DNA from 4 places in the Paraglaciecola sp. 25GB23A genome. Region 1 is predicted to be linked to each of the others. Evidence: predicted binding sites of a transcription regulator. Region 1 holds the regulator's gene; each other region holds the start of a gene.

Region 1 (6,136 bases):
ATCATCTAAACCGGCCATACTCATCATGGAATGTTCAGCATCCTCACGAATAATATCAACCACATCATCAATGGTGATACGGCCTACCAGATGATTATTTTCATCCACCACAGGGGCAGACAACCAATCGTAGCGCTCGAATAAGCTGGCCACTTCATTATCTGGCATATTGACCGGGATGGCTTCTGAACTTTTTATTAATGTATGCACTTTAGTGTCGGAGGCGGCTGTGACTAAAGTAGTGAGAGAAACGCCCCCTATCAACTTATCGTCGCGATCGACCACGTACAAAGTATCAGTATTTTCTGGAATTTGACCTTTAAGACGAAGATAGCGCAAAAACACTTCAACACTAATTTCAGGACGCATGGTGATAGTGTCGGTGTTCATAATGAAACCGGCGGTTTCTTCACCGTATGACAAACCCTGCTGGGCGCGGAGTCTGTCTTGCTCATCCATGGAAGCTAGTAAATCTTGTGAAACGGCTTCCGGTAAACCACTGAGGGTTTCGACTAAATCGTCGGTGTCCATTTCCTCAAGAGCGTCAGCCAGTTTTTCTGGTAACATTTGACGGATGATGCCGTTACGCACATCTTCTGATAACTCTTCAAGCACATCACTGTATGAATCTGGTTCAATCAATTGCCAAATTTCAGTTCTTATGCGGCTGCGGCTCGACTCTAATAACAAAGCTACGTCACAGGGGGCGACACTGCGTAACATCGCTTGCACTTGCACAAAATCACCGCTATCAAGCGCCGAGTTAATGGCCTGTAATTGAGAGTTGGTGCTTTTTGCGTCGAATGTATCAGGCATAATGGTAGACAGTTTGTCCTTAAAAATGGATTGTCGAATGATATACGTTACTAGTAGAAGGATTAATATTTAAAGAGTAAACCTAGTGAGCCTAGCAACAATGTTAGTTCAGAGTGAATAGTTTAGTTGGATTAAAACATGATTATAATGATCGAACTCAGTATCACTCTTGTTCGTTAAAACGTCCGGCTATCAACGCTTCTACTGCAGCCAAGGCTTCGACCGCATCTTCCCCCTGACTGACGACATTGAGCTCTTTACCCTGATTACCCTCCAGCATCATTAAACCTAAGACACTGTTGGCCGATGCTTGTTTGTCGCCTAAATGTAAGGTCACAGTAGCGGAAAATTTGTTAGCTAATTGCACCAACTGGGTTGCAGCACGGGCATGTAAACCAAGCTTGTTTACGATGACTATTTTTTTTTCAAGTATAGGCATAATTAGTCTGTCATATCTTCAAGGTGAAGTGCTTATTGATTTAAGGTCCGGTGCCTAATTTGTACATCAGGGTGAGAATCACTAAAGGTCTTAGCTAAGGCTTCAGCCACATACACCGAGCGATGTTGTCCACCGGTACACCCAATGGCTATGGTTACATAACTGCGATTGTTACGCTCCAAATGGGGTAACCAAGTCGCTATTAAATTTTGTATTTGCCATATAAATTTAGTCACTAAGGGTTGAGAACCTAAAAATATTTGTACCGGACTATCTAAGCCAGTCAAATGTTTAAGGTCGGGTTCCCAGTGTGGATTTGGCAGAAATCGAGCATCAAATACATAATCGGCATCCTTAGGAATGCCGTACTTGAAGCCAAAGGATTCAAACACCAAGACAAGTCTAGAGCTTTTTTTACCCAAAATTCTTTCACGCACCAATTCAGCGAGTTGATGAACCGATAATTGGTCGGTATCGAGATAAAGATCGGCGCGCTCAGCAATAGGTGCAAGTAGTATTGATTCTGCTTGAATAGCTTCGGCTAGTGATTTATTTTGTTTCGAAAGAGGGTGCAGACGACGGGTTTCACTGAACCGTTTGACTAATATGTCATCACTCGCATCGAGATAAAGAATTGTCATATGCCAAGTGGATGGCAGATAATCGAGTATCTCCACCAAATCATTCGGGTCTTTGGGTAAGTTGCGTACATCGATACTGACAGCCACTTGATCATACTCGTCAACCACAGTGTGAGTCAGAGTGGGCAATAGATTGACGGGAATATTATCGACACAATAATAACCGAGATCTTCCAATGCTCTTAAGACAACAGATTTGCCAGAACCAGAACGGCCACTAATAATAATCAGTTTCATATCAGTTCATCACCTTAAATAATTCTTCATCGCTTTGAGCTGCACGCATTCGATTTAAGGTGTCTTTATCAGTGAGTTTTGCTGCAATAACTGACAAGGTTCCAAGATGTTCATTCGCCTGTTCTTCTGGAACCAATATTGCGAAAAAGATATCAACGGGTTGTTTATCGATTGCATCGAATTCGATGGGCGTATCATTGGTCATAACCACAGCAACCACTTTTTTGAGATCTTTTAAACGGCCATGTGGCAATGCAATTCCATTACCGATACCGGTACTGCCCATTTTTTCTCGGTTCATTAAACTGGCGAGTATCGTGGCCTGATCAATATCGACAATATGCTTACTCGCGATATTGCTGATAAGTTCGAGGATCCGTTTTTTACTGGTACCCTGCACTGCACATAAAGTGCAGTCAGGGTGAAGAACGTCTTTAATTTCCATTATTTACTGAGTCACTTAATGGCGTTTAGCTTTTTCCTTGTGCTTAATCACTTGTCTATCAAGCTTATCGATTAAAGCATCAATGGCGGCATACATGTCTAAATGTTCAGCATTGGCGAAAACTTCTGCGCCACTAAGGTGAAGGGTTGCTTCAGCCTTCTGATTCAGCTTTTCAACATTTAAGATGACATGTACATTATTAATATGATCATAGTGTCGTTCAAGTTTAGTAAATTTTGAATCGACATAATCGCGTAGTGAATCGGTAATTTCTAAATGATGACCAGTTAGGTTTATTTGCATATCGCCTCTTCCTTTTTTAATTTGCCTATAAAAGACTCTTACGTTGGTTAGACGGAGGGATCAATAAAGACTCCCTATATTTTGCTATTGTTCGCCGAGCCACGACTATGCCTTGGTCAGCCAACAGTTGAGCAATCTTACTATCACTCAGAGGTTTACTGGGTTTTTCGGCTGCGACTAATTTTTTAATCAATGCCCTAATTGCTGTTGAGGAGCATTCTCCTCCCACATCTGTGGCAACATGACTAGAAAAGAAGTACTTGAGCTCAAATATACCTCTGGGGGTATGCATATATTTTTGGGTTGTCACACGTGAAATAGTTGATTCATGCATATCCACCATTTCTGCGACATCATTTAACACCATTGGTTTCATCATTTCTGGACCATGTTCAAAAAAACCAATTTGCTGCTGTACAATGCAATTGGATACTTTGAGTAAGGTCTCATTGCGACTTTCAACGCTTTTAATAAACCATTTGGCTTCTTGTAAATGCGAACGGATAAATTGACTATCAGTACTATTTTTTGTGCTCTTGCTCATGGCCGCATATTGCTGATTGACATTGAGCTTGGGCAAACTGTCAGGGTTGAGTTCAACCATCCAACGGCCATTTTTTTTAGTCACGGAAACGTCAGGGATTACATACTCGGGTTCGCCGACAATAAGCGCGCTACCCGGCCTTGGATTCAGAGTTTGCAGAAGTCGCATTGCTTCACGCAACTCATCTTCTTTTAGACGAGTCTTACGCATTAAGGTACGGTAATCTTTGCTACCAATTAAGTCACAATAATCGGTAATAAGCATCTTGGCTTCAGCTAACCAAGGTGTTTCGATAGCAAACTGATTTAATTGGATCAATAAACATTCTTGCGGACTGCGTGAACCAGAACCGATAGGGTCAAACATTTGAATGCGTTTAAGTACACACTCCACTTCATCTAGTTCAATTTCTTCATCGTACAAACTAGCGAGGACTTCGTCCGCACTAATAGTCAGGTAACCTGACTCATCAATAGAATCAATAATGGCCATGGCGATAGAAATATCTGTATCACTAAAATGCGTGAGGCGCATTTGCCATAACAAGTGTTCTTGAATATTGTCGGTGGTTTCTCCCTGAAAAACTTGGTCGTCATCAACACTAAAGCTGCTTGAGGACATAGAGGGAGCTGATGACGCGCTAATGTATTCGTCCCAGGTGCTATCTAAGGGCAAATCTTGAGGAATATCATTGTTTTGTAATGCATCCCCAGTCTCAATAGTTGCAGCATCCACTTCGACCCGGTCGTTTGAGCCATCAGAACCAAAATTAGTTTCTAAAGCACTATCACCGGTGGGATTTTCGAAGGGGTCAGTTACTTCTAATAATGGGTTAGAATCTAAAGCCTCTTGAATTTCTTGTTGTAAATCCAAGGTAGAAAGTTGCAATAGCCTAATCGCTTGCTGCAATTGAGGCGTCATCGTGAGTTGTTGGCTAAATTTTAACTGTAAAGAGGGTTTCATTTACTTCTTATGCTTAGTCCGTTGGGGTTAATTTAACCGTGCGAAATATCATGCCATGCCATAGCTTTACTATAGCCTGAATTGCTCACCAAGGTATACATCTCTTACACGTTGATCACTTAATACTTCTTGTGAGGTTCCGGCAGCAATGAGTTCACCATGGCTGACGATATACGCTTTTTCGCATACATCGAGGGTTTCTCGCACATTGTGGTCAGTGATCAGCACGCCTATACCTCTATCGCGCAAATGTTGGATAATCTTTTTGATATCATTAACCGATATGGGATCCACTCCAGCAAAAGGTTCATCCAATAAAATAAATTTTGGCTCAGCCGATAAGGCCCTTGCTATTTCAACCCGACGTCGTTCGCCGCCTGACAAACTCATGCCTAAGCTGTTGCGAATATGATTAATATTAAATTCATCTAATAGTGCATCAGCCTGCATTTCTCTTTGTTCAGTTGAGAGCTCTTTGCGCGTCTGTAGTATGGCCATTAAATTTTGATATACCGTTAATTTGCGAAAAATTGAAGCTTCTTGCGGTAAATAACCAATACCTTGCCTAGCGCGCACATGCATTGGTTGCAGTGTGAGTTCCTGTTGGTCGATAAATATTTCGCCCTTATCTAAGGGGACCAAGCCTACAATCATGTAAAACGTGGTTGTCTTGCCCGCCCCATTAGGGCCGAGTAAACCAACAATTTGCCCAGACGATACTTCTATACTGACATCCCGCACTACTTGACGTGATTTGTAGGATTTTGCCAAATGGGTCGCTTTTAGAATGGCCATTATGGTTGTGGATCCTGTTCAGGAATGGTTTGGGTTTTGCTGTCTTTAGCTTCGGGCTGTAAAATCGTTATAACTCGGCCACTACCTTGGTCTTGACCTTGTGCCATGATTTGCTCAAGTTCCATGTTAAAAATAATCGAGTTGCCTTTGACACTACTACTATTTTGTTCTACTTCAGCATTCCCCTCTAGAGACAAGGTCCGTGTTTGGCGGTGATATTCAATTTTATTGGCTGTGGCATGCACCATTTTGCCATTTTCCTGACGTTGGGAATATTTAGCGGGTGAGCCCATCGCCACAAACACTTCTTTATCTTGACCTTTGCTGGCATCAATCTCCATTTCATCAGCTTGCAGCACCAATGAACCTTGAGTGATAAGGACACTGCCTTTGTAAATTGACTTTTTGGCAATTCGATCCAAGAACGATTGCTCAGACGCGATTTCGATGGTTTTAGAAAAATCATCTTTACCAGCATAACTTATGGTTGAATAACCAACCGCAAGGCTGATACTAATGCCTAGTAGTAGGTTGGAAAACGGTTTTAACATGATCAAATAACTCATATTGTTGGGTCTCAAGGTTGGCCTTAAAACCATTGCTGTTAATGACATAATTGGGCCCAGTGATATTGACATATTGGTCTGAGCTCATGGTTTTGTCACTTAAATTTATTTCTACAAACTGAGTATTAACCTTCTGAGCCAGATTATCGTCGTCAACACCTGATATTTCGACGTCTGTCTCAAATTGCAAACGTTGATCGTCGTACAAAGTACCTTCATTTGCGGTGATGTTCCAAGGTAGCCCCGTCTCAGAAAACAGCTTATATTCAGGGCGTTTAAACAAAGTAAAGCCCAGTAAATCAAAGTGCTCCATTTTCTCAGCGGAGACCTGCTGACTCATTTTTCCTTCTTTATCATACAAGGTACTTCGCATAGTCAGTGCTTGAT
Region 2 (6,136 bases), on a different contig from region 1:
ATAAGGGGCAGAGTTATGCCCCTTATGACGCTATTAGATTCAAATCGGTTTAAGTCGACAATGTTTATAAGACTTAGCCAAATTTTAGTATTTCAGCCTGAACAATTAGGTGAATAGCTCGCCCGTACCATTTGCACAGAGTGCTATGCGCCCAGTTCTAAATGACTCACAGGTTTTAGTCCAAGTCGCATAATAGTCAGTGCCTATGATACTGAAGCGTTTGAACAATTAATGGTGGTGGGTATCGGTCTTGGTCAACGAGATTTGGGATTAAGGACCCTGACGAGCCGCGAGCGTCTTACCTAGTTGCGACCTGATGAGATAAACGCACTATATCGCTAGTGACGCTCACCGAGTTTGACTACAACCTTGAGTTGACATGACAAATAAAGGTATAGACTTGGCATTAATAGTTAAATGCAAAAATAATGTAAAAACTCTTGATGCGAGACTACTTTAAAGGGACAAGCCAGTATAGAATCGCCAGCTATTGCAGATGTGGTGGAATTGGTAGACACGCTAGCTTCAGGTGCTAGTGGCTTAACGGTCGTGGGAGTTCGAGTCTCCCCATCTGCACCAAGTTAAATACACAACTCAAGCTAGAGCCTAAACTGATCATCATTCCTGCATACTTAGTCGTTACACCGTAACAAATTCTCCTGTATAATCGATGCAATTGAAGGCAGCTTTGAGTAAACACGTCTGTTTTACTCCAGCAAAAGTTAGCCAAACTTCCATTTATATTGCTTTTAACTTGGATATCACAAGTAAAGCAGCAAGGCCCTACATGACATTTGAAACCTATATCCCAAATAAAACCACTACCTTAGAAACGCCCGTTAAGGTGCTTGAATCTGGAGTCACACATAAACCATCAGAAGGCACGCGCATTGGTTTTATTAGCTTAGGTTGTCCAAAAAACTTAGTGGACTCAGAACGTATTCTGACTCAACTGCGCACCGAAGGTTATGATGTAGTGCCCACTTATAAAGATGCCGATTTAGTCATAGTCAATACCTGTGGTTTTATCGACTCCGCCGTGCAAGAGTCTCTCGATACCATCGGCGAAGCTTTGGCTGAAAATGGCAAGGTTATCGTTACTGGCTGTTTAGGCATCAAAGAAGATGACATTCGCGAAGTTCACCCGAATGTACTTGCCATTACAGGCCCCCACGCTTATGAAGAAGTGGTTAATCAAGTGCATACCCACTTGCCGCAGCCCGTACACAACCCTTATTTAAATTTAGTGCCTGATATCGGGGTTAAATTGACGCCGCGTCATTATGCCTATTTGAAAATATCGGAAGGGTGTAATCACCGTTGTACTTTTTGCATCATCCCGTCCATGCGTGGCGACTTAGTCAGTCGCCCTATTGGCGACATATTAGATGAAGCACAACGTTTGAAAAATGCCGGAGTTAAAGAGTTATTGGTGATTTCGCAAGATACCAGTGCTTATGGGGTTGATGTAAAAAATAAGACCGCATTTTGGAACGGTATGCCGGTAAAAACCGACATGAAAACCCTATGTGAAAAACTCGCTGATTTAGGCATTTGGGTGCGTTTACATTACGTTTATCCCTACCCTTCTGTGGATAAAATTATGCCTTTGATGGCTGAAGGGCGAATATTGCCCTACTTGGATATTCCCTTTCAACATGCCAGCCCGCGTATTCTTAAGTTAATGAAACGCCCAGCCGCTGCCGAACGCACCATGGAGCGCATCAGAGCGTGGCGTGAGATCTGCCCGAATTTAGTTATTCGTTCAACATTTATCGTTGGTTTTCCAGGTGAGACAGAAGAAGACTTTCAAATGTTGCTCGACTTTTTAGACGAAGCTCAGCTTGATCGAGTGGGCTGCTTTATGTATTCAGATGTGGATGGTGCCAAAGCCAACGACCTTCCCGACCCCGTTAGTGAAGAAGTGAAACAGCAACGTCATGAACGTTTTATGCATAAACAAGCTGCGATCAGTGCCGCTAAATTACAAGCGAAAATTGGTCTTGAATTCCAAGTATTAATTGATGAAGTAACCAGTGAAGGGGCAGTAGGCCGTTGTTATGCTGATGCACCTGAAATTGATGGTAACGTGCATTTAACCGACGAATTTGATGTTGAGCCCGGTGATATTATCTGGGCACAAATTATCCATGCCGACGACCATGACTTATGGGCCGTTAAAGTTGAAGATGAAGAACCAGCTCAAGACAGCCTTTAAACTAACGGGATATAAAGATGGATTCATCAACAACTGATTTAGCCCAAATCATTCAGATAGTGGTAGCCCCTGTGTTTATGTTAACGGGCATAGCCGGCTTTTTAAATGTGATGTCGGGGCGACTTGGACGTATTGTTGATAGAGCAAGGATCATAGAACGTAGGATCATGATGCTTAAAAATCCTGCCTACCTTGAAATGTCGCAAAAAGAACTTAAAAACCTGTGGCGGCGCGTAAACCTCATCAACCGAGCGATAGGTCTGTGCGTAGCCTCTGCACTATTTGTTTGTGGCGTGGTTGTGTGCCTCTTTGTGGGTGACTTGTGGCAGATAAATTTTCGTAACGCAGTTATTGCCTTATTTACTATATCCTTAATTTTATTGATTTTTGCCCTTTTAACTTTTTTAAAAGAAGTTCAACTCGCCACCCGTAATTTGCAAATCGGTAAAGAGTTTATTGAAGAATAACTTCGTGCTGAAAATAAGCAGTCAAGTATGAAGGTGGTAGTTGGATGATTTATTCATTTACGTTTATTTTTCATCTCACCTAAGCGCCTTTAACATCTTGTTTCTCTCCACTTATTGGCATCTTAATTGCTAAATTTAGTATGACGTGCTGCCGATAACGAGTGAGTTTACGCTGCTGAGTAAGTCACACTAATAACTAAGCAGCGGTAACATGCAATGAGCAGGCAATCTATTGCCTTTGGAACATCATTAGCGGTTAGCCTTTGCCGATGATGACACCTCCAGTTATGCGACATGCAGTCGATATTAAGTTGAATACCGAAACAACTAAACCTTGCTCAGCAAGGTATGCACATCGGTTTTATTTGTTAGGAGAGTTAAATGAAAATTCATAAGCTAAGTATACTGGTAGGTATGGCACTGAGCGGCTGTGTCGCAGGACCTAATGAAGGTTATTTAACTGCAGATTCAAACAACGATAGCGTATTATTTCAAGAAAGTGGCCAAGCCAGTATTACAGAGCAAAAACATGCTGACATGAGTCAGTTAGAAGCGAGCGCCAAGTTTCAGAACCAATTTAAACAGCAACTCAATGCGCAAAGTAGTGGTAACAATTACAGCAATATTAATAATGTTGATCCAAAAAATTATAATATAAATCACTATGTGCGTGGCATGATGCAAGACTTAGTCAGTAATCTGCAATATGTTAATGCCGAAACGCCAATGGCAGTGACCAGTTTCGTTTTTCTAGACAGTAATTTTGAACAAGCCGATATCTTGGGCAATCAAATTGCCGAGAGTTTTATTCATGAAATTCATCGCTTTGGTATTCCTGTTATTGACTTTAAGACCACTGATTATGTGCGAGTCACATCTAGCGGTGACTTTGTCTTAAGCCGTGATTTCTTAGAATTACCCAGCAAACTTCCCGTAGAATATGTGTTACTTGGTACAATGACTAAACATCAAGGTGGGGTATTGGTCAATGCTCGCATTGTCGGTATATCAAGTAAAGCGGTAGTGGGTTCTGCTCAGGGATTTTTACCAGCAAGCATCACTCAATCAATTAACAACAGTGGCCAAAAAGACGGCATTAAATTGGTCAGTAGCCAGTGAGCGTCTAGGGGTTTTATCACTTTAAACTCAGTAAAGGCGCTATAGTGAAGCGCCTTTTCTATTGAAACTCTCTTAACATGATATTAGGAATAAGTTTTGACGTTGCTGCAACCACAACATTACTGCTAAGCCCGACAATTCTTGCATTAATTAACATACCTTTGGCATTTTTTACCATCGTGCCACTTAATACATAGCCAATATTTTGCAGTGACTTTAACTGATTAGGATCGCGACTCATGGCGAAATCCCCGCTCGGGGTCACCAATATATTGCCAGTGATCTTGTAATCATTAACCAGCAAACCTACCTTTCTCAACTCCGTGATAAAGTTTTCTGCTAATTGATTACCCAAGCTGTCAGCGTTATTGAGTGAGGCGTCTAGTTGCACAAATGAGCTCACCGCAATGGGATAATCCAATTTGAGATTAACCAGTTCAAGGCTTAACTCAATAGCCATTTGTTCAACGTAGTCATTTAACATCTGAAAATGAATATTCGATGTGAAGGCTGTGGGTACACTATCTTCAGTACTAGCAGGTAAGCTGATGCGTTCGGCTATAAGCATCGCTTCAGTGCCATTAGCGTGATAATCAGAGTTGGCGTTTGCCTTTGCTATGTTGTGCTCAGCCGTTCCCAAACCAAACAACGAACAGCCGCTTAAAGTCAGACCAAGCGCGGCGACCACACTGTTTTTAATATGATGTTTTTGCGTCATGTTTATACTCAATTACCCTAATACTAAGCAATCTTCAGCAATATACAGGCCAAAAGAGTAAATTTACTGAGTATTGTCTTTATTTAGTATTTTTTTGTTCTGACTGCCCTCAATACTAAAACTATAATAAATAGCAAGAGCATTGCTCAAACCACTAACCGCTTCAATGTAAAGTTGTGGTAATAATTCGTAACGAATAGCGACTTCAGAGGCAGTGTTAAACACCCCTACCCCATAGCGAAGTTGCACGCCCGGCGCAACGTATCCAGAAACGGAGAGTTGCGTATTTTCACCTTGTCCACTGGTATCTAAATTGACATCTTTGAAACCTAGTTTTTGGCCAATATTAGTCACCATGTTTTCGCTTTGGCCTAAGCCAAAACCCAGCAACATATTGTATAATACGGTTTCTTGGCTATCACCACTCGATTGGCCTAAACCGCGTCCGGTTAACACATAAGATAGACTTTGTTGCTGCTCCATTACTGGCTCTGAGAACACCTCTACTTTAGGACTGTCAGCCGCGCCATCTACTCGAATTCCAGCAACCACATCGTCATCAGTGAGCTTAGGATCACGCACCGCTTCAATATTCAAAAATGGTCTATCCAAGGGGCCATTAAAAGTAATATCACCTTCACGAATAATTAAGTTTTGTCCATAAGCGCGGTAACGTCCATTAATTAATTGCACATCGCCATTGGCAATCATGCCTAGCTTACTATTTTCCAAACGCATATTTCCGCGTAAATCAGTGGTTAAACCAAAGGCATCGAGTTTTACATCATTTCTCTGCATTGGATCCACGGATACCACAATATTCAAATCCAATAATTGTTCGGTCTGCGCCAGCTCGGCTTGTTGTTCTACAAGCACTACATCTTTGGAAGGCGAAACTGTTCCCTGTGGTAATGTCCTCAACTTAAATCGTGCATAAGGTACAACTACTTCCCCCTTTACCTTAACGGCATTTGGAGAAAACTGGATATCGATATTCGGACTGACTTGCGCCCGCAGCATACTTTGATAATCAAGTTCTAAGTTTTGTCCTGCTACATTTATTTTACCCACCAGTTGCGGCCGCCAAGCGAGTTCCCCGACTATCGACCCCTTGCCTTTACCCAACAAATAACTGCCATTTAGAGACGCTTTGTCGCCCTGTAGTTCAAGCGTTTGATTAACACCACTGATGATAAGAGGAATATCTTGGCCCTGCACTGCCCCTTCGCTTAGGGTGATCACTCCGTTCACTAAGGGTTCAAGTAAAGTGCCTGTGATCTGCGTATTGCCGGCTAATTTTCCTTCAAACTTATCAAGTTGTGGTAGAAACACTCTAAAAGGGGCTAGATTAATATTACTCAGAGCCAACTCGCCAGTTATGGGTCTATCAAGTTGATCGCTAAAGTTGCCTGCTTCTCCTTGTAAATTTAGCGACAACAAGCCAATTTGCGGCCCAGACAAAGCCATACCAACGCTGATATTTTGCTCCGATATTTGACCGTCGAGAGTGAATTCCTTGATATCTAGTTGTAAGGTTTTTTTATTTTTAAAGCGCCACGTTGCTGGGGTTAAACTCGCATGTATTTGTGCACTGGGAAGCTCGCTTAAAAGCCA
Region 3 (6,136 bases), on a different contig from region 1:
TTTGGTAATGCCAATGAAGCCCATGGGATCTATAACTTTTCCCTTCCACCATTATTGGTTAATACTTTAGTCACCGGTAATTGCCGACATCTTAAAGCGTGGTTAGGTAGTATGCCTCCAGCGCAAAACGGCACCTTCTTTTTTAATTTTATCGCTTCGCATGACGGTATAGGACTGCGCCCTGCAGAAGGACTATTGAGTGACGATGAACTCAGTAGCCTAGTAACGACCATGCAGAATTTTGGTGGTCGAATTTCATGGCGTATGGCCGAAAATGGCGGCCAAAAAGCCTATGAAATTAATATTGCCTTATTTGATGCTTTGCAAGGTACCACTAAAGGGCAAGATAAGTGGGGCTTGGAACGTTTTATTTGTGCCCATAGCATTATGTTTGCATTGGAAGGTATTCCTGGTTTGTATATTCATAGTCTATTAGGCACTAACAATGACTATGACAAGCTCAAAAACACCAGTCAAAATCGCTCAATTAATCGACACAAATGGGATTATGATGCATTAAAAGAAGCCTTAGACAGCCCCTATAGCCAGCACAGTAAAGTGTTAAAACGCATGTCACACTTGATTAGTGTTCGTAAAAAACAAAGCGCTTTTCACCCCAATGCCGTGCAGTTCACCTTGCAACTAGGCGAACAAATATTCGGCTTTTGGCGACAAAGTATTGATCGTCGACAGAGTATTTTTTGTGTGTTTAATATTTCTGATCAAGAACAAACGGTGCGCCTGAGCGATATTAATCTTATCGGCACCGATAACTGGATTGATCTGCTCACTGACCAAGCAATTCGCCACGAAGATCTGGAAATTGTGTTAAGCCCCTATCGCAGCGTTTGGATAAGTAATCGTGCGGGCCAATAAGCGCAGGCGATTATTTGTCTTTTAATAAGGCTAGGGACAATTGCGTTCTAGCCTTATTAATCTAAAGAGGGCACCAGCATAATTAATCGATATAAAAGCGTTTTCAGCCTAAGCAATGGCTGCGTTTATGCAAACAACACATTGAGTGCTAGTCGACAGCAATAGGAAGTTTTGCATTGGCGCCCCACTCGCTCCATGAACCGTCATAAACCGACAATCTGTCATACCCCAATTCACTAGCTACTAAGGCAATAATACAAGCTGTCACGCCTGAACCACAGCTGCTGACGATATAGGCTCCCTCTTTGATGCCGCGCTCGTTAAATAGTTGTTTTAACTCAGCCTTAGATTTAAGGTGCCCCTGTTGGATACACAAGGTAAAGGGTAAATTTATCGACGAGGGAATGTGCCCAGAGCGCAAACCGGGCCTTGGCTCTGGAGATGTGCCCTTAAACCGACCTTCAGAACGCGCGTCAATCACTCTAATTTTCGACAAGTGCTTAACGATTGCCCCACTTGATACAAAACTACGCGGCTTAGCCAAAGCTTGAAAATTGCCGATGTCTTTGCCGATTAAAAAATGATTATCTACCGGATAACCTTTACTTAACCAGGCCGGCAAACCGCCATCCAATACTTGCACATTGTCATGTCCCATCGCTTTAAACATCCACCAAATACGCGGTGAACAATACACACCTTTGCTGTCATAAACGATAATATGACTATTAGCATTGATGCCTAATTTTCGCGCTTCACGCTGAAAGGTTTCTTCATCGGCCATAGTATGCGGGTAAGGTGATTGTTTATTACAAAAGACATTTTCAAAATCAAACCAAACTGAGCCGGGTATTAATCCCTTAGGAACGGGTTCAGCCTGACCGGTGGCAATATCAGCCATACTGGTATAAAGCACAATGATATTGCGTGCATCTAAATGTTCTTCAAGCCAATCAACTGAGACTAAATTCGATTCCAACTGCATCATAATAGTTAAATCCTGTTGTGTGCCGACTCGACCATAACACTTTAGCAGTGCCATAACGTGACAATTCTTCACGTAGTTTAGCAGTCAATTAGCCACTTAGCTCTTAAGCTAACTCAAGCGTCTTCAAGGTTTCATCTTGCTTATCAATGGCTCTGCACTAATTTAGCGCTTTGGCAAGAAATTCTAAATCTAAAATAAATTCAACTTAAATATATTTTCCATATTAATCAATAATTTAGTTATTATTTTTCTAACTTGACTAAGTGGTCAAATAATTGCTTTAGCTTAGCAATACGCCGCTGATTGGCCGCTTTTCTCAGTTAGCTAATCAGAGTTATCCATAAAAAGAAGCTTAACATGCCGCACAACAACGAAATATTGTATGGACTACACGATAAACCCAAGATATCACATTGTATAACCGCTGCTATTCAGCATGTTATGGCCTGTTTTATTGGAATTATTACCCCCACATTAATCATTGGCAATGCCCTAGATCTTCAAGCCGAGATCCCTTATTTAATTAGTATGGCATTAATGGTATCCGGGGTTTCGACCTTTATACAGGCCAAGACTTTTGGCCCTATAGGTTGCGGATTAATTGCAGTACAAGGCACCAGTTTTACCTTTATTGGTGCTCTCTTGGTTGCAGGGTTTATGGTCAAAGAGCGCGGCGGCTCTAACGACGATATCTTGGCCATCATGTTTGGAATTTCATTTTGGGGCGCGTTGGTAGAAATAGGCCTAAGTCGGTTTATCGACAAAGTAAAAAGTATTATTACTCCCCTTACGACTGGCATTGTGATCACTACCATCGGTATTACCTTAATAAAAGTTGGCATGACAGATTTAGCCGGTGGTTATGGTTATGCCGACTTTGGCTCACCTGAAAATTTGTTGTTGGGCACCACTGTGCTGTTTATTGTCATCGTCTTTAATGCGTCTAAGTTTCCTATGTTCAGACTTTCAGCTATTTTTATTGGAATGTTTAGTGGCAGCGTTATTGCCTGGTGGTTTGACTTACTCAACTATGACTCAATGGTGGAATTACCACTGGTCAGTGTGCCTATTCCGTTCAAATATGGATTCGATTTCCAGTGGGAAGTGTTTATTCCAATTGCCCTAGTTTATTTTTTAAGCGCCATAGAAACTGCCGGCGATTTAACTGCTAATAGTTTATTTTGCCGCCAACCTATTAGTGGTCCTTTGTATATCAAAAGAGTCAAAGGTGGCATCCTTGCTGATGGGATTAATTCGATGTTAGCAGCGGTATTTAATAATTTTCCTAATACGACCTTTGGCCAGAACAATGCTGTAATTCAAATGACCGGAGTGGCCAGTCGCCATGTCGCCTTTTATATTGCTGGATTTTTAGTGCTTTTAGGTTTATTTCCAGCGGTTGGTGCGGTGATCCAATTAATGCCAAAAGCTGTGTTAGGTGGGGCAACATTAGTGATGTTTGCTACCATTGCTGTAGCAGGAGTAAAAATATTAACCACTGAGCCGATTGACCGTCGCAGCAGTTTAATTATTGCTACCTCAATGGGTCTAGGTTTAGGGGTAATGATGGTGCCCGACGCCCTAGCGCAGTTGCCGCCATTAGCCAAAAACATACTATCTTCTTCTGTCACGGTTGCGGGCTTTTGTGCAATATTGATGAGCTTAGCCATACCTAAAACATCAAGCCAGCAACAAGACATTTAAGTTAAATATCATAAGGACAATACCACAATGCTTTCTTTTTCCACCGCCAACGTTTGGCTTAAATCACCGGCCGCCGTTTTCACCGCCAACAACGAGGATGCTAAAGGGGGCGTTGTCATTCGCGGTAATACTATTATTGAATTAGTGGCCAGTGGACAAACGCCCAAGACAAGTATTGACCATTATGTTGACTGCAGTAATCTGGTTATGACACCGGGTTTGATCAATACCCATCATCATTTTTACCAAACCTTAACCCGCTGTGTTCCGGGCGCCCTGAATAAACCTTTGTTTCCTTGGTTAACCTTTTTGTATCAGGTATGGAAAAACCTAGACCCTGAGATGCTGTATACGGCGACTCAGCTTGCTGGCTTAGAACTGATGTTATCAGGCACCACCACGGTGGCCGATCATCATTATGTATTTCCTAAGGGGCTTGAAAATGGTATCGATATTCAAGTCGAAGCGCTCAAGGTGTTGGGCTGTCGAGCTACATTAACTCGCGGCTCAATGAGTTTAGGCCAGAGTCAAGGTGGTCTTCCACCAGATTCAGTCATTCAAACAGAAGATTTGATCTTAGCAGATAGTCAACGCTTGATTGACACGTTTCACGACCGATCTGATGAGGCCATGATTCAAATAGCCTTAGCCCCTTGTTCACCGTTTTCTGTGTCCAAAACACTGATGCAAGATACCGCGCAATTAGCCGCAAAAAACGATGTCAGACTGCACACCCATTTAGCCGAAACAGAAAATGAAAATACGTTTTGCTTGAAAAAATACGGTATGCGCCCCTTAGACTATTTAGAATCTTGTGACTGGCTGCATGAGCGAACTTGGCTTGCCCATGGTATCCATTTTAATCCTGCAGAGATCAAGCGTCTCGGTGCAGCGAAAGTCGGCATTGCACATTGTCCCAGCTCAAACATGTTGCTGGCGTCAGGTATTTGCCCTACCGTAGCGCTAGAACAAGCAGGTTGTAACATTGGTCTTGCCGTAGATGGTTCAGCCTCCAATGATTGTTCAAATATGATCCAAGAAGTTCGCCAATCACTGCTGCAACAGCGATTGCGTTATGGTGCTGAAGTCATTACTGCCGAACGTGTATTAAGCTATGCAACTAAAGGATCCGCTGCGGTGTTGGGCAGACATACAATCGGACAAATAAAAGTGGGTTATCAAGCGGACTTCGCTTTTTTTAGCACCAATGAATTACGTTTTTCCGGCGTAGGTGATCCTATCGCTGCTTTAGTTACGTGCGGCGCACATCAGGTCAGTAAACTGATGGTAGGCGGTCAGTGGCTTATTGAAGATGACAAACACAATCAGATTTTACAGGATCAAATTCATCAGAAACATCAGCAACTCGCCAAAATATTACAGTCAAAAGTGCCCTAGACACCCACTCTCACTCGCTTCCATTTTGGTGCACCTTACAGCTCATTGAACAGCTATGGTGCACCAGCTCTAAAACTTCAAATTTAACACATATTTTTAGCTTGCATGAAACGGGTAAAAAAATTTATTTTATTTATAAATATCAATTAATTACCTAGCAAAATTTTTGTTGACCAGTTGGACAAGTAATTGGCATCCTTCGTGCAAAAACAGATTAGCAAAAAAATTGCATTCGTTAGAAATGTAAATAAAACACACTTTAGACTATGAGAGCACCAGGGGAACTAAAAATGACCGTTAATAAATTTATTTGTACACCACTAGCTAAGGCTGTTGCACTAAGCTTAGCAATGACAGTAACAGGTCATGCCTTTGCTCAGGAGCCTGATGCAGCAGATAGAAAAGACAAAGATATTGAGAAGATTGAAGTAACCGGATCACTCGGTAGCTTACCTGGTCAAGATGTAGAAGCCGTATTTGGTTTTGGTAAATCGATACTAGAAACACCGCGCTCAGCTTCAACTATTAGCCAAGAACAAATGGAACGTTTCTCTATTGGCGATATTGATGAACTTGTAGCCTTTGCTCCCGGTACATATACTCAATCATTTTTCGGTGTTGCAGGCTCATTAGACGTCAGGGGAACGCCGGGCGAAGCCTACTTCCGTGGTATGAAACGCTTAGATAACCCAGGTAACTATCCAACTCCGATTGGAGCGTCAAGCCGAATTGATATCGTGCGTGGTCCAGCCTCCCCCATTTACGGTCCGGCGAAAATCGGCGGTTATTTAAATTTTAATCCAAAGTCTGCTAGTGCCAGTCGTGGTCAATATCTAGAACAGAATACTGGTGCTTTTTCTTACACCACAGGCAGTTGGGATAAAAGTGTACTTTCTGCTGAAATAGGTGGTCCAGGTTCAATTGGCGACAAGAAAGGTGGCTTCTACTTATATGGAGAAGTTGAAAATTCTGGTAGCTACTATGATAACAGCGGCACAGACCAAAGCATTTTGCAGGGCTCGTTTAACATCGACGTCACTGAAAACTTACGTTTCGAAATGGGCGGCATGCACCATAAATACGACGGAAACCAAGTTGCTGGTTGGAACCGTTTAAGCCAAGATTTAATTGATAATGGTACCTATATCACAGGTACCGCAAAACCACTCG
Region 4 (6,136 bases), on a different contig from region 1:
TTACAACAATCTCGCATGGATGGCCGTTGAGCGCCATGAACAGCTAGATAATGGACTTCGATGGATTAAAAGAGCCATTGAAATTTCGCCAGATTCAGCGAATCTGTATGACACACTCGGTTCGGTTTACATTGCGCGCGGAGAAAATCAACTTGCCGTACAGGCCTTGCAGAAGGCTACAACAAGAGGAACGCCCCGTCCGAGTACTTTGTATCGACTCGGTTTTGCCTATGCCAAAATCGGAAACAACGTTGAAGCGACAGCAGCCTTGCAACAAGCACTTGCTATCAGTGAAGTATTTCCAGAAGTTGATGCGGCGAAGAAACTTTTAACAGAGCTAGAGTAGTACGACTAGTATTAATGTGAATCAACGCTGAGTCATGAAAAAATAAACAGCGCCACGAAGTGACGCTGTTTACACAACTGTGTATTGACAAGAATGTTAGATTTTTTTGTTACGACGGGTCAGGTTCATCAGTCCAAGACCTGCCGCCATCAGCAATAACGTACCGGGTGCTGGTACAGGATTTCCTGGAGGTGGCGGATTATTTATCCCGCTTATTTCACCATTAAGATAGAGACTGGCGAAGAAAATATTGTCATCATTAGTAGGATTACTGGTGAAAAGCGAGAAGCTCGTGTCGCCAGTATTAAGAAACGACGACAGGTCGTAAAGCTCCCCATCATTTGCGTAGCTCTGAAGGTTAGAAGCTGTATCACCTAAACCACCAACAGTGATAAGACTCCCGTCAGTTTGATCCAAGCCATCATCAAAATTGCCAGCATTACTAGACAATAAATTTCCGTTAATGCTGACATTAGACGCCTGACCGCAGCAGCTGAATGAAATTCCTAAACCTAATTCCGCCGCGAAAGTAGGTGAACTAGTATCAAGGGGGGAACCGAAGAACACATTTGTCGTTTCACCACTCGTGTTTTGTCCACCGTCTAATAATGCTACGCTGCCAACAGCTAAACTAGCATCACTGTACACAATAGCCAGTATCTCACCGTCTAGTCGATTTGTTATTGAGCCCTCACCCACGGCCCAAGAATAATCAGGTCCGCCGCCGAGTAAAGATTGAACAAGAGTAGTAACGTCAGCGCGAGCAGTGAACCATTGACCAATATCGGCTCGGGTACTGGTAGCGCCCACCAAAGTATCAAAATTGTTTACCGCTTGGCCCGCGAGGGTAATACCTGCATTATTATAGTCAGCCAGCGTTTGGGGGCTATTGGGGTAAAAAGGGTACGGCGTACCAGCACTGTAAAGATAAGCTTGCAATACTGTGGCAGTGACAGGGATACTTGCCTGAACATTACCAATTGTACCTGTGCCGTTACCACCAATTCCATCGACACTCAAGCCGACAGTTCCATTCCATATGCCTGCAGGGACCAAGTCGGCCAGTGCGGGAGGACTCAGAGTGCAGACAGTAACCAACGCTGCAAGTGAGCCAATAAATTTTGTTTTCATGCCAAAATCCTTATAGTGTCACAGCCCCAATTTAATGTGCGGCCATCGCAGAGCAAACGTGTCGCCTAGAGGCGGATGGAGACAGATTACTTACACAAGCAGCGATATTTGCTTCGGCAGAACCTATCAAGATAAGTGCCATTTTTTTGACAGTATTTATAAAGAATTGAAAATGATTGATATTTAACCGAGGTACGACCAGTGGTTAATCGTCAACCTCGCAGAAAGTGTAAAATATCCTGACACATTCTTGCGGAGTTTTTAGCACTTTTATACACAAATGCTCACCGAAATTTACAAAATAGATTCAAAAAACATGCGGTTTTTTTGCAGTCAGAGACGACCGAATTACAAAAAGATATTTAAGTTATACGACAGCACTGTCGTATGGGCATTTGTTCTGCAGATAGTTTGTTTTTACTGGAGATCTGGCTAGGGGTATCATCAAACTTGCCTTGGCGCCTGTTGAGACTGCCGTGGTCGACTGAATTCAGTCGCCCCGAGTGAGCCTGTACTAATTTTGCTAACAAAGATTGCACCTGACATCTGTCGTGACTTAATCTATTTATGCTTCCAACATTCAAGTCTAAGATCTGAATCGATGCCATAATTACCCCCAGTTAGCTAACTAACAGCCTTAATCAACAAATAAGTTTTAGTTAGTGCTTGAATTTTTTACTACAAATAATATGTTGAGTTGACTGCTATTTGTTGACGAATTGCGCTAGCATTCGCGGCTAAAATTTGTCCTTGTAATTGAATTAATATCTGTTTGAAAAAATGGATACGGAGAAGAGAGTGAATAAAAGTATTATCACCAACGGATTAGCCTTGTTTTTAACCTTGTTGGGCTTTGGGCTAAATAATGACATGGTAAAAACTGTGGGCTTGTTTGCCCTGTCGGGTGCCATCACCAATTGGTTAGCCGTGCATATGTTGTTTGAAAAAGTGCCTGGTTTGTATGGCTCTGGGGTTATTCCGCAGCACTTTGAAGATTTTAAAAACGGCATCCGTAATCTCATCATGGAGCAGTTTTTTACCAGCGAAAATATTCAGCGTTTTATGGCTGATAGCGGCCAGTCTAAGAGTTTTAATTTAAAACCTATTTTAGAGAAAGTTGATTTAGCCCCCACATTTGATTCATTGGTGGCAGTGATCCAAGCCTCGTCATTTGGTCAAATGCTCGGCATGTTTGGTGGCGTACAAGCCCTTGAACCTCTCAAACAACCCTTTATGGATAAGATGCTGGTGTCTTTACAAGAGATTGCCGACGATCCGGCCTTTATGGCTTTAATTACTGATGAACTTAAACAAGCCGACGTCCAAGATGAAATGCAAGTTAAAATTAGCAATATTGTTGAGCAACGCCTAAACGAACTGACACCACAAATGGTTAAAGAAATCGTGCAAAAAATGATTCAACAGCACCTAGGTTGGTTAGTGGTATGGGGCGGCGTGTTTGGCGGTTTAATTGGTTTAGTGGCAGCGGTATTATCATTTTAATCAGTGTTTCTGGGCTATATTTGACGCAGAGCATGGTTACTCTCTGCGTCTTCTGAATATTTATATAAACGTTGATTAACGCTGACCTTAGATTGTCACAAACCTAATGTAAAAATACCAAGAGTATGAGTCGATTCATGCGTCTTAGGTCGCAAAAATATATTAAAAATGCGATGCTAAGCGATTATTAAATTAACACCAAAGGACACATTATGCGTTTACTTCACACTATGTTGCGCGTGGGCAACCTTGAGCGCTCAATCAATTTTTACACTGAAATGTTGGGTATGCAGTTACTTCGCCAAAGTGAAAATGCCGAATATAAATACACGCTAGCCTTTATAGGTTACGGAGAGGAAAGTTGCACTACCGTGTTAGAGCTTACCTATAACTGGGGTACAGAATCCTACGATATGGGCAAGGCCTATGGGCATATTGCTATTGGTGTTGATGATATTTATGGTTTGTGCGCCAAACTTGAAAAGTTAGGTGCGGATGTTTACCGCAAACCAGGACCCGTATTGGGTGGTAACACGGTTATCGCTTTTGTGCGTGACCCAGATGGTTACGCCATTGAATTAATTGCAGACTAAAATTAAGGTTTAAATAATGAAGTTACGCCTATTAAGTTTATTGTTAGCCAGCAGTTTTATGGCGACATGTTTAGCTCAGCCACTTGTTATTGCCCACCGTGGTGCCTCGGGTTATTTACCTGAGCATACTTTAGAAGCGGCGACCCTGGCATTTGCGCAAGGCGCCGATTTTATTGAACAAGATTTAGTCCTAAGTAAAGATTTAGTCCCAGTGGTACTGCATGATATTCATTTAGATACCGTGACAGATGTGGCGAGCAAATATCCTCAGCGCCATCGCGAAGACGGTCGTTTTTACGCCTTAGATTTTACGCTTGCTGAACTTAAAACATTAGATGTGCATGAAAGACGAGAGCTAGACGGCACGCAAGTTTTTGCTAATCGCTACCAAGGCAAGGCAAGCTTTAAAATAGCGACCTTTGCAGAAGAACTCGAACTGATTGCTCAGCTTAATCGGCAATTCGAGCGTCAAGTAGGTTATTACTCAGAGATTAAGTCGCCAGCGTGGCATCAACAACAAGGCGTCGATATAAGTCTTATTGTGCTGAAAATGTTGCGAGAGTATGGACTAGACGATGCCAACCAAGCTATTTACGTGCAATGTTTTGATTTTGCTGAAATAAAACGTTTACGCAGCGAGTTAGGCGCTAAGGTCAAACTTATTCAGTTAATTGGCGATAATAGTTGGGGCGAAGCAGATACAGATTACACTGCCCTGCAAACACCAGCGATGTTGGCTGAGGTGGCTAAATATGCGCAAGGCATAGGCCCATGGTTGCCTCAAGTATTTGATCTAAAGGCGGGTCAAGCCACTTCTTTGGTGAGTGACGCCCATCAAGCGGGTTTACAAGTACATCCTTATACCTTTAGACAAGATGCCCTTCCGCCGGGTGTAACGTCACAGCAGATACTCTCTGTGCTGTTTAATCAAGTTAAAGTAGATGGCTTGTTCAGTGATTTTACTGATACGGTCGTTACCTTTTTAGATGAGCAAAAAGCAAAAAATCCCAACTAAGGGATTTTTTACACCATAAACTACGATTGATTTAGGGTTTTGACATGCGTACCACGACACGCCTGTTTAAAGCCCGGGTCGATTCGTTAGTATTGGGCGAAATATGTCGGCGTTCCCCATGGCCTGTCACATCAATTCGCTCGGCTGGCACACCGAGGTTACTAAAAAACGATTTAACCTCTACTGCGCGCTCGATAGATACTTTTTGGTTAATACCCGAAGCGCCATAACTGTCGGTATAACCATCCACTAAAACCAGCTCTAAGTCTTGGTCTTCGTTTAAATATTCGGCAATCATGCTCAGTCGCTGTTTTGAGTATTTAGTTAGTTCTGTGGTGCCAAATTCAAAATTCAATACGGTATAGGCGATATCATCAAAACTATAGGGCAACAAGTTGGCCACGCATTGCGCAAATTGCTGATAGGCCAGTGTAAAATTACTGGCGTTTAAACCCACTGCCACTTGATCATATTGATTATACCAATCTTGATAATAGAGGGTTGGCCAATAACCCTTTTCGAGTTCAGACAACATTGTCCACGCCGCTTGCTCGGGTAAATCACCATTGTATTGTTTACGAATAGTCATATCAGCGATGGTTTTAGACGCCTGTCCGGGCATCCATTTAGGTGGCACCGAATACACTGCAGCGACGCCATAGGTTTTAGGCAATTGCAGCATATCTAACTCAAATTCCATATTAAGTTGCTTTGATGCCATACTGGTAAAAATGGCCTCACCGTAACCTGGTAAACCGTGTACTAAGGAGCATTGTAGCCGGTTAGGATTTTTCAATTGCCAACTAGATGATTCGATTTTTGCTGAGTACTGTCGTAGGGCAGCCCAGGAATTCAAAGGGACCAGCACGACGCAAAGCCACAATAAGCCTATTCGAGTATTCGTTTTCATGTCATTAACGCCCTCACTTCTGTGCCTTTTTATCGACCTAAACGACTAATTGTTTAGCCATAATTGCGTTAGCTTGAGTAATAAACTTAATACTGACTGAGTATTTGTCACTTGTAAAAGGCTTTTACACTAGCACCCTTGCCGGTTAATTGTCATAATCTCGCCACTTCACACGTCCATAGGTTTACATGTCTGAGTCACATTGTTTAATAAAAAATCGTTTTCGGGGTTATTTCCCCGTTGTAGTTGATGTTGAGACCGCAGGATTTAATGCAAAAACCGATGCATTGTTAGAAATTGCTGCCGTTACATTAAAAATGGATGAAAACGGATTCCTGCATCCCGACAAGACGTTTCACCATCATGTAGAACCGTTTGTCGGGGCTAACTTGGAACAAGCTGCTCTGGACTTTAATGGCATCGATCCCTATTGCGCCTTACGTGGTGCAATCGATGAATCTGAAGCCATGAAAGAATTATGTAAAGACATTCGCAAAGAGCAAAAAGACGCAGATTGCCAACGATCAGTGATAGTCGCCCACAACGCCGCTTTTGACCAAGGTTTTGTCAATGCCGCTATCGAGCGCAGCAATATTAAACGCACGCCTTTCCACCCTTTTGTTTCTTTTGATACCACA

Evidence for each region. The regulator sigma-54, encoded in region 1, starts transcription at its own class of promoters, with help from an activator protein. The targets are predictions, from matches to a motif close to GTTGGCACGNNNNTNGNNT.
Region 2: a site for sigma-54 is predicted at 2,799-2,817, ahead of ABKW31_RS11955 (FlgO family outer membrane protein). Genes of this name have one in related genera too.
Region 3: a site for sigma-54 is predicted at 2,034-2,052, ahead of ABKW31_RS06625 (nucleobase:cation symporter-2 family protein). Genes of this name have one in related genera too.
Region 4: a site for sigma-54 is predicted at 1,602-1,620, ahead of ABKW31_RS02750 (PEP-CTERM sorting domain-containing protein). Genes of this name have one in related genera too.

Annotation. Positions count from the first base shown of each region.
Region 1 covers NZ_JBDYKM010000003.1:287,910-294,045, reverse strand. The annotation lists gene mgtE (magnesium transporter) at 1-816, opposite strand, end outside; gene ABKW31_RS08570 (HPr family phosphocarrier protein) at 980-1,255, opposite strand; gene rapZ (RNase adapter RapZ) at 1,288-2,133, opposite strand; gene ptsN (PTS IIA-like nitrogen regulatory protein PtsN) at 2,135-2,578, opposite strand; gene hpf (ribosome hibernation promoting factor) at 2,594-2,881, opposite strand; gene ABKW31_RS08550 (RNA polymerase factor sigma-54) at 2,907-4,388, opposite strand; gene lptB (LPS export ABC transporter ATP-binding protein) at 4,458-5,183, opposite strand; gene lptA (lipopolysaccharide transport periplasmic protein LptA) at 5,183-5,734, opposite strand; gene lptC (LPS export ABC transporter periplasmic protein LptC) at 5,697-6,136, opposite strand, start outside.
Region 2 covers NZ_JBDYKM010000006.1:140,329-146,464, forward strand. The annotation lists tRNA gene ABKW31_RS11940 (tRNA-Leu) at 493-579, shown strand; gene rimO (30S ribosomal protein S12 methylthiotransferase RimO) at 788-2,218, shown strand; gene ABKW31_RS11950 (DUF2721 domain-containing protein) at 2,236-2,685, shown strand; gene ABKW31_RS11955 (FlgO family outer membrane protein) at 3,067-3,804, shown strand; gene ABKW31_RS11960 (FlgO family outer membrane protein) at 3,863-4,522, opposite strand; gene ABKW31_RS11965 (translocation/assembly module TamB domain-containing protein) at 4,586-6,136, opposite strand, start outside.
Region 3 covers NZ_JBDYKM010000002.1:297,741-303,876, reverse strand. The annotation lists gene ABKW31_RS06635 (alpha-amylase family glycosyl hydrolase) at 1-876, shown strand, start outside; gene ABKW31_RS06630 (sulfurtransferase) at 1,025-1,918, opposite strand; gene ABKW31_RS06625 (nucleobase:cation symporter-2 family protein) at 2,222-3,568, shown strand; gene ABKW31_RS06620 (8-oxoguanine deaminase) at 3,596-4,966, shown strand; gene ABKW31_RS06615 (TonB-dependent receptor) at 5,257-6,136, shown strand, end outside.
Region 4 covers NZ_JBDYKM010000001.1:627,203-633,338, reverse strand. The annotation lists gene ABKW31_RS02755 (tetratricopeptide repeat protein) at 1-346, shown strand, start outside; gene ABKW31_RS02750 (PEP-CTERM sorting domain-containing protein) at 443-1,477, opposite strand; gene ABKW31_RS02745 (DUF445 domain-containing protein) at 2,276-2,980, shown strand; gene gloA (lactoylglutathione lyase) at 3,193-3,573, shown strand; gene glpQ (glycerophosphodiester phosphodiesterase) at 3,590-4,588, shown strand; gene ABKW31_RS02730 (OmpA family protein) at 4,620-5,498, opposite strand; gene rnt (ribonuclease T) at 5,687-6,136, shown strand, end outside.